One region of the Mycobacterium sp. IDUB_3 genome, then DNA from elsewhere that is predicted to be linked to it. Evidence: riboswitches for the same ligand, from Rfam matches in the RefSeq annotation. Region 1 holds a riboswitch; the other holds the start of a gene.

Region 1 (7,485 bases):
CACGCTGGCCGCCGATCATCTCGAGGTCATTGTCGGGGATATCGGTGACCCGAAACTCGGCCTGGAGCAAGGCACCTGGGAACGCCTCGCGCAGAGTGTGGATCTGATCGTGCATCCGGCCGCACTGGTCAACCACGTGTTGCCCTACGACCAACTGTTCGGCCCCAACGTGGTGGGCACCGCGGAGCTGATCCGCCTGGCGATAACGACGCGAATCAAGCCCGTCACGTACATGTCGACCGTCGCGGTGGCCCTGTCGGTCGATCCGGCCGCGTTCGCCGAGGACGGCGACATCCGCACCGTCAGCGCGCTGCGGCCGGTCGATGACAGCTATGCGAACGGGTACGCGAACAGCAAGTGGGCCGGCGAGGTGTTGCTGCGCGAGGCACACGACCTGTGCGCCTTGCCGGTCGCGGTCTTCCGGTCCGACATGATCCTGGCGCACAGCCGATATGCCGGACAGCTCAATGTTCCGGATGCGTTCACCCGCTTGATATTCAGCTTGCTGACCACCGGTATCGCACCGGCTTCCTTCTACCAGACCGATCCGCGGGGAAACCGGGCGGTCGCCCACTACGACGGACTGCCGGCCGACTTCGTGGCCGAGGCGGTGACCACGCTCGGCGAACAGATCGCCACGGCCGCCCAGGATTCCGGTGCCTATCGGTCCTTCGACGTGATGAACCCGCACGACGACGGCATCTCGCTGGATGTGTTCGTCGACTGGCTGATCGCCGCCGGGCACGACATCCGGCGCATCGACGACTACGACGAGTGGCTGGGCCGGTTCACGACTGCCCTTCGCGCCCTGCCCGACAAGCAGCGCCAGCATTCGGTGCTGCCGTTGCTGGACGCCTACCGGAAACCGGAGACGCCGCTGCGCGGCGCCCCGGCCCCCACCGACGTGTTCCGCAACGCCGTACGGACGGCGAAAATTGGCGCAGACGAAGACATTCCGCATCTATCGGCGACATTGATCGACAAGTACGTCGCCGATCTGCGCTTGCTGGGGTTGGTGTAACCGCCGCCGGGGCTAGCTGGGCAGTCCGGCCTTCACCGCGGCATCCTGCTTGCGAGCGATGTCGAGGGCGATGGCCGGATCGATCGGGTCGGTCGGCGAGCTGTCGAATTCCAGGGTGACCAACGCCTTGCCTTCGGTGAAGGCCAAGACCGTCATCGCCTGGGAGTTGTCCGGCGACATGCCCGAGATCGTCCCGCCGTTGGCGCCCACGGCCAGCGGTTGCCAACTCCCGTTCACCTTGCCGTTGTAACCGCTTTGGGTGGAAGCCAATTCGGCGGCGGCCGCCGACGGATCCGCGGCGACCGTGATGGTGTCCCACATCCGGCGGCTGCTATCGGCGTTGGCGAACAGCTGGGCGACCCCCGGTGCGTTGTTGGGGTTGAGCATGGGCGACTGCGGCGCGGTGAGACCGCCGCCGACGTCGTTCGGCTTGATCAGCAAGAACCCGTAATCCGAGGGTTGGCCCGAGGGCGGGCCGGTCACCGCGCTCGAACTGGTCGATGCGGTGGTGCTCGACGCCGATGGGGGCGAGGCCTTGTCGGCGCCGCCGCACCCGGTGCTGGCGGCGCCGACCACGACGATGGCAACGGCCCAGCCGGCGATGCCGATCCGATCAACTTCCACGCATGTTCCTTCCACGTGTCATCGGTATCCGGCTTTCACCGCGGCTCCCGACGCCGCCGGCGAATGCTGATGTAAACCGAACATATGCCCACTCGGCGCCCGGTGGGTAGCACTTCGGGTGCCTATGCTGGCGTGGGTGAGAGCATCGTCGCGCGGAAGGAGATCGGCATGACGGCTGCAGCTGCGCGCGCAGTACGGTTCGACCGTTACGGGGGACGCGAGGTGTTGTACGTCGCCGACATCGAGATGCCCTCGCCCGGGCCGGGTGAGGTGATCGTCGAGGTTCGAGCCGCCGGGATAAACCCCGGCGAGGCCGGCATCCGGGTCGGGGCGATGCACGCGATGTTCCCGGCCACCTTCCCCTCCGGACAGGGCAGCGACCTGGCCGGCGTCGTCACTGCCGTGGGACCCGGCGTCACCGAATTTTCCGTCGGCGACGAAGTGCTGGGATTCAGCCTGCGCCGGTCCAGCCACGCCACCCACGCCGCGGTCCCGGTGAGCCAATTGATCCGCAAGCCGGCCCAACTCAGTTGGGAGGCAGCGGGTTCGCTCTACGTGGTCGGGGCGACCGCCTACGCGGCCGTCCGCGCGGTGGCGCCTCAACCGGGTGAGACGATCGCCGTGTCGGCCGCCGCAGGCGGGGTGGGCAGCCTGGTGGTGCAGCTCCTGGTGCTGCGCGAGGCGCGGGTGCTCGGCATCGCCGGGCCAGGCAACGCCGACTGGCTGCGCGCGCATGGCGTCATCCCGGTCGCCTACGGTGACGGGCTCGCCGGGCGGCTGCGCGAGGCGGCGCCCGATGGCATCGACGCATTCATCGACCTGTTCGGGCCGGACTACGTCCAGCTCGCCGTCGATCTCGGCGTGGCGCCCGAGCGGATCGACACCATCATCTCGTTCCAGAAAGCGGGCGAAGTGGGCGCCAAGACCGAGGGCAGCATGGAGGCCTCGACGCCCGAGGTGCTCACCGAAATTGCCGACCTGATCGTTTCCGGCGCCATCGAGTTCGACGTTGCCGCGACCTACCCGCTGGACCGGGTAGCGGACGCGTACGCCGAGCTGGAGCAGCGGCACACCCACGGTAAAATCGTTCTGCTGCCGACTAACTCACAGCGAGGCGGCCGGCCCGACCACACCGGCCTGCACGATTTTGATGATGACGAAGGCGACCGCCACCACCAGGTAGCCCCGCAGGGTGAACAGCCCGGCCCGGCGCATCGGTGACATTGCCGGCCGATCGAGCAACGCAAGGTTGGGAGTCTGCCAGCCGGCCCGGTCCTGGCGACGTAAGGCCCGCCGCTCGGCAGGCGTCAGCGACGAGGCCTCGTCGAGTTCGTCGACCTCCTCCGGGTCCAGGCCGCCGCCGAGTGTGCGCACGATGGCTTCGGCGTCGGTCAGGTTGCGGTGTCGCCGGCCGGCGAGGATCATCACCGCGCCGCCGACGACGCCCAGCACCGCTCCACCCGCCAGGCCCTCCTCGAGCGTGGCGGTGGACAGGTCCGGGAAGAATGTGGCGGCCGTCAACGCCAGCGACAGCAGCACCAGGCACCACACGATTGTCCACGCAATGATGTTCTGGCGCACCGTGTTCACCCACGGACCCAGCACCGCCCGGTCGTTGCACAGCAGCACCAGAAAGACGGTGGCCGAGGGCAGCAGGACACCGGCGAGCGCCTGGACCCCCTGCGTCACCAGGCCAAGGATGTGGTCGGGGCTGAAGGACACCGCCGCCGAGACCCCGAGCAGCATCGCGTAGCCACCGTAGAACAGCGGGGCCTCGCTGATCTTCCAATGCAACGAGTGCCGCTTGCCCACGGCATCACCGACCGCATAGGTGGTCGCCAGGCCCACGGCGTTGGCGCCGATCAGCGACGCGTCCAGCAGGATGATCGCGAACAGCACCCCCAGCGTGCCGCCCGAATGCTTCGACAGTCCCGAGGCGACCGCGCCCGCATCGGTGAAGTGGCCCGCATCGGTGGTGCCGGTCAATCCGAACGCCGCCACCGCCATCAACGCCGTCGCGCCGACCATGACCACGAAGATTCCGATGGCCAAATCCGCTCGCCCGTAAGGGATCCAGCGGGCCGTGATGCGCTTGTCCACCACGTTGGACTGCTGGAAAAACAACTGCCACGGCGCGACCGTGGTGCCCACGATGGCGACCACCAGCAGCAGCACCGTCGAGTTGAGCCCACCCGGGAACTGCGGGATCAGACCCGCGACGGCCGCTTTCGGGGTCGGATGCACCAGCCACACCATCGGAAAGATCAACACGTTCACCGCGATCAGCAGGAACATCAGCCGCTCCCAGCGGCGGAACGACCCGCCGGCCACCACCGCGAACAGCAGCACGGCCGCGGCGGGGACGGCGACGATCCTCGGGCAGCCCAGGAACCCGAGAGCCAGTGAGACGCCGATGAATTCGGTCACGATCGTCAACGCGTTCAGGACCAACAGATCACCGACGCTGAAGGCGCCCCAGAACTTGCCGAACCGCTCGAAAATCAAGCGCGCGTGCCCAACCCGGGCCACCGCACCGAGCCGCAGCACCATCTCCTGGTTCACGTACAGCACCGGAATCAGCAGGGCCAGCGTCCACAACAGGCCCATGCCGTAGTCCTGGCCGGCCTGCGCGTAGGTCGCGACGCCACCGGCGTCGTTGTCGCCCACCATCACGATCAGCCCGGGACCGGTGATGACGGCCAGTGTGCGCAGGCGGCGCCACCGTCCACTGAACGCCCCGTAGCCGCCGTCCCCATCGCGCCGAATGCGCCCGAACGCGCCGACGATGTCGCCGACGTGCGCGGAATCCAGCACGGTCGGGCTTTGTGCCTCGCGACGTGCGTCTTCCGGCGCGGCATCGGTCCGGCCGAACGCGGCGTCGCGGCGGCCGCCGCCGGTGTCGATCGAAGTCATCGAATCCTCGCTATCTCGAACAGTTCTCACCTCGCGGTGAGGCAGTCGTGGTCGCGGCACTCAACGCGCCCTCGGCGACGGGCGCGCTGGGTCACCCGTCGGCGAGGCAGTGTTTCAACGGTGGTTGCTGTCCGAACCCGAGGCGTGGCCACCCAGCGACGCGGTGATCATCGCGATCGGCATCCTCGACACGTACATGTTGGCCCGCTCCTGCGGGGTCAGGCTGGCCGGCAGGTGAAACCTGTTGGCCACCAACCGGCCTGCACGCAGCATCGAGCGGCCGCGCATCCGGGAAGCAGCGGAAAAACGGTGCGTGATAACAAAAGCCATGATCTTCTTCTCCTGACGGAGGCCCGATCGGCGTCGGCACGGCGTGTCAGCCGCGCAGCACCAGGAGAGGTCAGGCGGTGAAAGAAATGCCGGAACCGGATCGGGACAAGACGGATTTCGGATAGGGACTATCGCCGGGACTCATCTCGCCCTCACCTCCTCACGGCCAAGACACACGCGGGTGTCACCACATCACCTGAACGAAAGAGGCAGGAATGACGCACGGCACATGCCGCGGGTCGCACCCCTCTCGTCGGAGCTTCGGCACTGCACGGCGTATCCGGAACATTCCAGAAGCCACTTGGGCTCAACCCTTGGGTCCGGGAAGAGCTGTCCTGACCCGGGGCGTCTCTCGACGTTCGGGGTCAGTGGCCTGTATCCATGCAGACGCCTCACCTACCGAGGTGCTTGCGGGGTCCATAGTGACACCGCGGTCGCGGCCTCGTCAAACGCTTAACGGATCCCTGACACCCTGCGCCGCTCTCCCAGCGCCCGCCCAGCCTGCGCGCCTAGGCTCGGTCCCATGACCACAACGTTGCAGGATGCCCGGGTCGCTTCGACGCTCGACCGCATGTACGCCGAGTCGAAAAACCAGATGCCGCTGTTGCGCGAGCGGCGCGGCACGTTCGATCGCCCGATGACCGCCCAGGAGCGGGCCGAAGCGATGAGCGAGTTCTACATCCCGGTGACACCGGAGGCGGGCCGGCTGCTCTATTCACTGGTCCGCGCCACCCGCCCGGCGACCATCGTCGAATTCGGCATGTCTTTCGGCATTTCCGCCGTGCACCTGGCCGCCGCGGTGCGCGACAACGGCGCCGGCCGGGTGGTGACCACCGAACTCAGCGAGACCAAGATCACCGCGGCCAAGCAGACCTTCGCCGAGACCGGCCTCGACGATGTCATCACCATCCTCGAAGGCGACGCGCTGTCCACGCTTTCGGACCTGACGGGGCCGGTCGAGTTCGTGTTGCTCGACGGCTGGAAGGACCTGTACCTACCCGTGCTGGAGCTGCTGGAACCCCGCCTGTCACCCGGTGTGCTGGTCATCGCCGACAACGCCAGCTCGGCCGACATGGCGCCGTATCTGGACCGGGTGCGCAACCTCGAGAACGGCTACGTGAGCTTCAACTTCCAGGTTCGCGACAGCGACAGCATGGAGATCAGCTGCCGCACAAGCGGTTAGAACTACCTCAGCGATTCCTCGAGCCACGGCGTCAGCCACTTGACCCCTTCGGGGGTGAGGTGGACGCCGTCGCTGCGCACCTTGATGCCGTCGACCTTGGCGGTGTAGACACCGTCGGGGCACAACTTCTTGTTCAGGTCGAGGATCGCAACATTCGGGTGGTGGCTAACGGTCTTGCGCAACATGGTGTTCCACAGGTTGACCCGATCCGGCTGGTCCTCCGGATAGAGCCGGCCGTCCGGCTTTTCACCGCCCCGGCTGTAGGGCACGGTGGCGACCACCACGTGGACACCGGTGGAACCCACGATGGTCAGCGCCCGTTCCAGCTCACCGTTGAGGTAGGCGTCGAAGGTCGGGTCGCCGATGTGGGTCCACTGGCCCTCGTTGACCCGGTCCACCGTTTCCCAGCGGCCGATGACCAGCAGCGCGACGTCCGGCTGGTCCTGGCCGACCTGCCTCGACCAGCGAATCGGCCAGCCGTCGCATTCGGATCGTTGCTCCAGGGTTTGGCCGATGTAGCGGTACGGCGTGCCACGCACCAGGCTGCAGCCGATGACGGTGTGGTCGAGGAACGCAAACCCCGGCGTCGGGGGCAGGTAGTGCATCCAGGTCCACCCGATCGAGTCACCGAACACCGAAACGGTGAACGGCCGGTTGCCATCTCGCGGCCCCGGCCGGCTTCCCCCGGGCAGCGACGGCGAGACGGCCGCGACCGCCGAGACGCCGGGCGGTAGTCCGGCCTCGCGCACACCGGGCCCGGTGCCCACCGGAATCATGAACAACGTCACCGCGGCCGCGCTGGCCACGGCCGCCGCCGCCAGCGGCAGCAGTGCCACCCGCGCCGGTCGCCAGCGCCGGATGGGTTGTTCGAGCAGCCAATACGATGCCCCGGCCACCACGAGCGTGGCACCGCAACGCGCGGCGAACAACGGCAGCCCCGACCACCCGGTGCGTTCGCCGTTGAGCGCCAAGAAGATTGGCCAATGCCACAGGTAGACGCCGTAGGAGATGGTGCCCAGCCACACCAGCGGCCGCAACGCGAGCGCGCGGGCGACGAGGCCGCGCTGCTCCAGCGCGACGGGTGCGATCACGATCACCGCCGCGATCGCGACCCCGATCAGTAGGCCGTGCCGGAATTCGCTGCCGGCGCCGGTGGCGTAGTGCGTCGCCGCCGCCAGCCCCGCCAACCCGAGCAGCGGCAGAACGCGGGCGACCCGGCGCCCCCATCGGGTGCGGATCATGCACCAGCCGCGGTTCATCGACGGCCAATCCCGCACCAGCAGGGCGGCCGACGCGGCGCCGACCAACAACGCCTGCGCGCGGGTGTCGGTGCCGAAGTAGATCCGGTCGCGGGTGCCATCCGATGTCATGACGATGGCGAGCGCCGCGGAGGCCAGTGCGCCCACAGTGGCGA
Region 2 (7,485 bases), 3.4 Mb from region 1:
CTGCCTCGACTGCCACTCGACGAAGCCAAGGCCGCCGCCGACGAAGCGGCCGTCCCCAACTACATGGCCGAGCTCAGCATCTTCCAGGTGCTGCTCAACCATCCGCCACTGGCGCGTGGCATCAACGACCTGCTCGCCACCATGCTCTGGCACGGGACCCTCGACTCGCGGCTACGCGAGCTGGCGATCATGCGGATCGGCTGGCTGACCTCCTGCGACTACGAATGGACGCAGCACTGGCGGGTCGCATCCCGGCTCGGCGTTCCGGCCGACGACCTGCTGGGCGTGCGGGATTGGCCGAACCACGCCGGGTTCGGGTCGGTCGAGCGGGCCGTGCTCGCGGCCACCGACGACGTGGTGCGCGACGGCGCGGTGAGCGCAGCGAGCTGGCTGGCATGCGAGCGCGAATTCAACGGGGACACAACGGTTCTCGTTGAACTGGTGACGGTGATCGGTGCCTGGCGGATGGTGGCGTCGATCCTGCAAAGCCTCGAGGTGCCGCTGGAAGAGGGCGTGTCGAGCTGGCCGCCGGACGGCCGGTCGCCCCGGTCTTAGGGCGATCGCGAGCGCGGCGCAGCCGGGCGAAGCGGGTCGCCCCCATCGGTCTTAGGGCGATCGCGAGCGCGGCGCAGCCGGGCGAAGCGGGTCGCCCCCATCAGTCGTAGCTCCGGCGTGCGCGCCTGAGTTGCCCACGCGCCGTGGCCGATTGACTTAGCAGTCGATAACTCTTAGCGTCGGGCAATGAGAACCAGGGTCGCCGAGATGCTCGGAGTCGAATTCCCGATCTGCGCCTTCAGCCACTGCCGCGACGTGGTCGCAGCGGTGACCAATGCGGGTGGCTTCGGGGTGTTGGGCGCCACCGCGCACAGCCCCCAACGCCTGCAGAGCGAGCTGACCTGGATCGAGGAACAGACCGGGGGCAAGCCCTACGGAGTCGACCTGCTGCTGCCGCCCAAATACGTCGGTGCCGAGCAAGGCGGCATCGACACCACACAGACCCGCACCCTGCTGCCCGACGAACATCGCGCGTTCGTCGACGACCTCCTGGCCCGCTACGGCGTCGCCGCGGCCACCGGGGAACCGCGTGCGTCGCTGGGCGGCCTGAACATCTCGCCCAAGACCTACGAGCCGCTGCTGGAGGTCGCCTTCTCCAACAACATCCGGCTGATCGCCAGCGCGCTCGGTCCGCCCCCGGCGGACCTCGTCGACCGCGCCCACGACCGGGACGTGCTGGTGGCTGCCTTGGCCGGCACCACCCGGCACGCGCAACGACACGCCGCCGCGGGCGTCGACCTGATCGTCGCGCAAGGCACCGAGGCGGGCGGGCACACCGGCGAGGTGGCGACCATGGTCCTGGTGCCCGAGGTCGTCGATGCCGTGGCGCCGGTGCCCGTGCTGGCCGCCGGCGGAATCGCCCGTGGGCGTCAGATCGCCGCGGCGCTGGCCCTGGGCGCCGAGGGCGTGTGGTGCGGCTCGGTGTGGCTGACCACCGAAGAGGCCGAGACCGTGCCCGTGGTCAAGGAGAAATTCTTGGCCGCCAGCTCGTCGGACACTGTGCGATCGCGCTCGATGACGGGCAAGCCGGCGCGGATGCTGCGCACGGCCTGGACCGACGAGTGGGAGCGGCCGGAAAACCCGGATCCGCTGGGCATGCCGTTGCAGACCGCGCTGATCACCGAGCCGCAGGTGCGCATCAACTCCGCCGCCGCCCACCAGGGCGCCAAGGCGCGTGAGCTAGCCACCTACTTCGTCGGGCAGGTGGTGGGTTCGCTCGACCGGGTCCGCCCGACGCGCTCGGTGGTGCTGGACATGGTCGAAGAGTTCATCGACACCATCGGCCGGCTCGACGGCCTGGTCGAGAAGTGATTCGGGGCGGCCGGGCAACCGCGCGGAATTGACGGATTCCTGACGGCCGGCGCGCGTACGCCCAGCTCAGCACCGTGAACCTGGCCGAATGCTGTGCGCGCCCCTAATGAATGCATACAGAATGTCCGACACGCTATCCAGGGATTTGACCGCGTCATACCCGTCGTGCATTATCGGTCGGGTAAGCACCTCGATAGGTGAGGCGTCTACACGAATACAGGCCACTGACCCCGAACGTCGAAAGACGCCCCGGGTCAGGACAGCTCCTCCCGGCTTAAGGGTTGAGCCCAGGTGGCTTCCGGCTTGGATTGTTTTTCAGGCCAGGACACGTCGTGTGGTGCCGAAGCTCTGACGAGTGGGGTGCGGATCTCCGACGGTTGTCGGGTTCTGCTCCTCTGCTGCGCATAGATTGCATGCGACCCGCGCATGCGTCGTGACCGCGAGGAGGTGAGGGACACATGAGTTCTGGCGATAGTCCGGACCGAAGTCCGAACTGTGTTTCGTCCCGATCCGGTCTCCGGCGCGACCTTCTCGGCTGAGTCGTCGCAACGCTAAGTGCTTATCGGCCAAGCGTTCTGAGATCGCGAGGGACGGGACACATCAGTCCAGTCAGTCCCGTTGGATCTCCCCTCTAGGAGGCGATGATGACCGCAGTTTTCTACGACGAAGTGCTCACCGTAGCTCCCGCCCCCACGCTGACCGTGGTGCGCGACACCGACACGATCCCGGCACCCGCCCCGGCTCCCGTGGCCAACGGCCGCCGCCGGGCCGGCACCCCGCTTTTGGGCGCCGGTGGCGACCCGTTGGTGGACGGCGCCGCTCGCCTGCTGAGCGTCCCGCTGCGTCACGTGTACGCCGCGCTGTGGCGGGTTGGCGTCCTCGAAGTCCGGGCCTGAAGCCGAACTCCGATGGACGTCGCGCAACTCGTGCTCCAAGGGGCCGCCTGGCCGCAGACCTAGTTCTGCGGCCAGGCGACCCCTCGGAGTGCGCCCGGATTTGCGGGTCTTCGTAGAATCGTCTTACTGGCGTCGATCCGGCCATCACCGGGGAGCCTTCGGAAGAACAGCCGTCCTGGCTCAGTAGAACCGAACGGGTAGGCCCGTCACAGCCGTCATCGAGTGGCCACGCGAAAGCGCGGCAAGCGGGGTGGTACCGCGGCGCTCGCGCAGCCAGCGCGTCGTCGTCCCCGCTTTGCACCGTGGCACAGGAGACAACGCGCATCGTGACCAACACAACCGGCCCCGAAGCTGGCCTCGAGGCTCAGCCGGTGGACTCCGTCCAGGCCTACCCCAAGCCGGCCGGCGGAGCGCCCGACTTCCCGGCGCTCGAGCTCGAGGTGCTGGACTACTGGGCCCGCGACGACACCTTCCGGGCCAGCATCGCCCGCCGCGACGGCGCACCGGAATACGTGTTCTACGACGGCCCGCCGTTCGCGAACGGGCTGCCGCACTACGGGCACCTGCTCACCGGCTACGTCAAGGACATCGTTCCGCGCTACCGCACCATGCGCGGCTACAAGGTGGAGCGCCGCTTCGGCTGGGACACCCACGGCCTGCCGGCCGAACTCGAGGTCGAGCGCCAGCTGGGCATCAACGACAAATCGCAGATCGACGACATGGGCATCGCCGCGTTCAACGACGCCTGCCGCGAATCCGTGCTGCGCTACACCGACGAGTGGCAGGCCTACGTCACCCGCCAGGCGCGCTGGGTCGACTTCGACAACGACTACAAGACGCTGGACCTGCCCTACATGGAGTCGGTGATCTGGGCGTTCAAACAGCTCTGGGACAAGGGCCTGGCCTACGAGGGCTACCGGGTGCTGCCGTACTGCTGGCGCGACGAAACGCCGCTGTCCAACCACGAATTGCGGATGGACGACGACGTGTACCAGAGCCGCCAGGACCCCGCCCTCACGGTCGGGTTCAGGGTGGTCGGCGGTCCGCTGGACGGCGCGCACCTGCTGGTGTGGACGACGACGCCGTGGACGCTGCCGTCCAACCTGGCGGTCGCCGTCAACCCCGACGTGACCTACGTCGAGGTCACGGCCGACGGCAAGCGTTTTGTTCTCGCGGAGCCGCGGCTGGCCGCCTACGCCCGCGAGTTGGGCGAGCAGCCCGAGATCCGGGCCACCCACCGCGGCGCCGACCTGCTGGGCACCCGCTACCTGCCGCCGTTCCCGTACTTCATGGATACGGATAACGCATTTCAGGTGCTGCCCGGTGAGTTCGTCACCACCGAGGACGGTACCGGCATCGTGCACATGGCCCCGGCCTACGGCGAGGACGACATGGCGACCACCGGCAAGGTCGGCATCACCCCGGTCACGCCCGTCGATTCCAAGGGGCGCTTCGATGCCACGGTTCCGGATTACCAGGGGCAGCACGTCTTTGACGCCAACCAGCACATCATCCGCGACCTGAAGAACGGCAGCGGTCCCGCCGCGGCCAACGGCGCGGTGCTGCTGCGCCACGAAACCTACGAGCACCCCTACCCGCACTGCTGGCGCTGCCGCAATCCGCTGATCTACCGGGCGGTGTCGTCGTGGTTCGTCGCGGTCACCGAATTCCGGGACCGCATGGTGGAACTCAACCAGCAGATCACCTGGTATCCCGAGCACGTCAAGGACGGCCAGTTCGGTAAGTGGCTGCAGGGCGCCCGCGACTGGTCGATCTCGCGAAACCGCTACTGGGGAACCCCGATTCCGGTGTGGAAGTCCGACGACCCCGCGTACCCGCGGGTGGATGCCTACGGCAGTCTCGACGAACTCGAACGCGACTTCGGGGTGCGGCCCACCAACCTGCACCGGCCCTTCATCGACGAGCTGACCCGGCCCAATCCCGACGACCCGACAGGGGCCAGCACGATGCGACGGATCCCCGACGTGCTCGACGTGTGGTTCGACTCGGGATCGATGCCGTATGCGCAGGTGCATTTCCCGTTCGAGAACTCCGAGTGGTTCGACACGCATTACCCCGGTGACTTCATCGTCGAGTACATCGGGCAGACCCGCGGCTGGTTCTACACGCTGCACGTGCTGGCCACCGCGCTGTTCGACCGTCCCGCCTTCAAAACCTGTGTGGCACATGGCATCGTGCTGGGATCCGACGGCCAGAAGATGAGCAAGTCGCTGCGCAACTATCCCGATGTCAGCGAGGTGTTCGACCGCGACGGCTCCGACGCCATGCGCTGGTTCCTGATGGCCTCGCCGATCCTGCGCGGGGGCAATCTCATCGTCACCGAACAGGGCATCCGCGAGGGGGTGCGCCAGGTGCTGCTGCCGTTCTGGAACGCCTACAGCTTCCTGGCCCTCTACGCGCCCAAAGTCGGTACCTGGCGCACCGATTCGACGCAGGTGCTGGACCGCTACATCCTGGCCAAGCTCGCTGAGCTGCGCGACGACCTGACCCACGAGATGGACACCTGTGACATCTCGCGGGCCTGCGAGCAGCTGCGCCAGTTCACCGATGCGTTGACGAACTGGTATGTGCGACGGTCGCGTTCGCGGTTCTGGGAAGAAGACGTCGACGCCATCGACACGTTGCATACCGTGCTGGAGGTGACGGCGCGGCTGGCCGCGCCGCTGCTTCCCTCGGTGACCGAGATCGTCTGGCGGGGCCTGACTGCGCAGCGGTCGGTGCATCTCACCGACTGGCCGCAGGCCGGCGACGTGCCCGCCGACCCCGACCTGGTCGCCGCGATGGATCAGGTCCGCGAGGTCTGCTCGGCCGCGTCCTCGTTGCGTAAGGCCAAGACGCTGCGGGTGCGGCTGCCGCTGCCGAAACTGACGGTGGCGGTTGATAATCCGCAGCGACTGGAGCCGTTCGTCGACCTCATCGCCGACGAACTCAACGTCAAGAGCGTCGAGCTGACCGATGCGATCGACACCTACGGTCGCTTCGAGCTCACCGTCAACGCGCGGGTGGCCGGGCCGCGGCTGGGCAAGGACGTGCAGGCCGCCATCAAGGCGGTCAAGGCGGGGGAGGGCGTCGTCAATCCGGACGGCACCCTGACCGCCGGCCCCGCGGTGCTGCAACCCGAGGAATACAGCTCACGCCTGGTCGCGGCCGACCCGGAATTCACCGCGGCGCTGCCCGACGGGGCGGGCCTGGTGGTGCTGGACGGCACGGTGACCCCGGAGCTGGAGGCCGAAGGCTGGGCCAAGGACCGCATCCGTGAGCTGCAGGAGCTGCGCAAGTCGACGGGTCTGGATGTGTCCGACCGGATTTCGGTGGTGATGGCAGTGCCCGGCGAGCGGGTCGACTGGGCGCGCACCCACCGCGACCTCATCGCGGGCGAAATCCTGGCCACCAGTTTCGAATTCGGCGATCCGGCCGATGGCACCGAGATCGGCGACGGCGTGCGGGTGAGCATCGCCAAGGCCTGAGCGCGCGTCGCGCGTGGTTCAAGAGCGAGACCGCAGCGCCCGATGGGCATGCGCCCAGAACGGCATGCCCACCGCCACCGTCGCCCCGGTGGCGATCAGGCCGACCGCGACGTCGACGCTCTTTCGGCCGTCGGATGCCCAGTAGACGTCCTTGAGGTCCAACAGCAACGCCAGCTCGTCGACGATCATGGCATTGGCGGCGCCGTACGCCACCGCCGCCGCGGGATGCCGCCGTTGCTCGTCGCTGCCGCGCAGCCCGACTCCGGCCACCGTCACCAGCATCCCAATGCCGATGTTGTAGTGGTGGAAGTGCTTGCCGCCCATGGACATACCGCCACCGGACGGTCCATGCCCGGCCCTGATCCAGTGGGTGAGCCCGCGCAGGCCGGCGAAGGTGAGGGTGAACGACGCCCACGCGAGCACCGTGGCCTGCTCGCCGGGCTGCAGGCGCTCGTTCCATTGATGACGCAGCCGCGCCCATCGCGTCGAGGGCGGTGCGCCCCCGTCCGGAGCGGCCGCATCGCCGGACCCGGCGTTCATCAGCCGTCCTCGACCGCTCTCGCCCAGCGCTGCGAGCTGCGGATCCGGCGGCGCGCCACGTTTATGGCCATGACAAAACGTTAGTCCGACTGGCCCGTCGTGTGGGCCCTAGCATCGAGCGTGTGGAGTCGCGGTGGGTGCTGCACCTGGACATGGACGCGTTCTTCGCCTCCGTCGAGCAACTCACCCGCCCGACGCTGCGCGGGCGCCCGGTACTGGTCGGCGGCGTGGGCGGGCGCGGCGTGGTGGCCGGCGCCAGCTACGAGGCGCGGGTGTTCGGCGCGCGCTCGGCCATGCCCATGCATCAGGCCCGCCGGCTGGTCGGTGTGGGCGCGGTGGTGCTGCCGCCGCGCGGCGTGGTGTACGGGCTGGCCAGCAGGCGCGTCTTCGACACCATCCGCGCCGTGGTGCCCGTTGTCGAGCAGTTGTCGTTCGACGAGGGATTCGGCGAACCCGCGCAGCTCGCCGGGGCGTCCGCCGTGGACGTCGAGGCATTCTGCGAGGACCTGCGGCGACGGGTCCGCGACGAGACCGGCCTGATCGCCTCGGTGGGCGCCGGCTCGGGCAAGCAGATTGCCAAGATCGCCTCCGGGCTGGCCAAGCCCGACGGGGTCCGGGTGGTGCGTCGCGCCGAAGAACGGGTGTTGCTCGGCGGCCTGCCGGTGCGCCGGCTGTGGGGGATCGGCCCGGTCGCC

What was found. Region 1 has a riboswitch for magnesium ahead of ACZYVJ_RS15700 (hypothetical protein). Riboswitches for the same ligand answer to the same signal wherever they lie in the genome.
Region 2: linked by a shared signal. The riboswitch ahead of ACZYVJ_RS00020 (Rv1535 family protein) and the one ahead of ACZYVJ_RS15700 (hypothetical protein) in region 1 are both predicted to bind magnesium.

Annotation. Positions count from the first base shown of each region.
Region 1 is NZ_JBVAXZ010000001.1:3,396,628-3,404,112, reverse strand. Features, by position in the region: gene car (carboxylic acid reductase) at 1-1,021, shown strand, start outside; gene ACZYVJ_RS15715 (hypothetical protein) at 1,034-1,645, opposite strand; partial or broken gene ACZYVJ_RS15710 (NADP-dependent oxidoreductase) at 1,814-2,755, shown strand; gene ACZYVJ_RS15705 (NRAMP family divalent metal transporter) at 2,750-4,558, opposite strand; gene ACZYVJ_RS15700 (hypothetical protein) at 4,673-4,888, opposite strand; M-box (ykoK) riboswitch at 5,127-5,299, opposite strand; gene ACZYVJ_RS15695 (O-methyltransferase) at 5,412-6,071, shown strand; gene ACZYVJ_RS15690 (acyltransferase family protein) at 6,074-7,485, opposite strand, start outside.
Region 2 is NZ_JBVAXZ010000001.1:19,472-26,956, forward strand. Features, by position in the region: gene ACZYVJ_RS00010 (carboxymuconolactone decarboxylase family protein) at 1-555, shown strand, start outside; gene ACZYVJ_RS00015 (NAD(P)H-dependent flavin oxidoreductase) at 742-1,866, shown strand; M-box (ykoK) riboswitch at 2,049-2,233, shown strand; gene ACZYVJ_RS00020 (Rv1535 family protein) at 2,511-2,762, shown strand; gene ileS (isoleucine--tRNA ligase) at 3,134-6,250, shown strand; gene ACZYVJ_RS00030 (hypothetical protein) at 6,269-6,790, opposite strand; gene ACZYVJ_RS00035 (DNA polymerase IV) at 6,913-7,485, shown strand, end outside.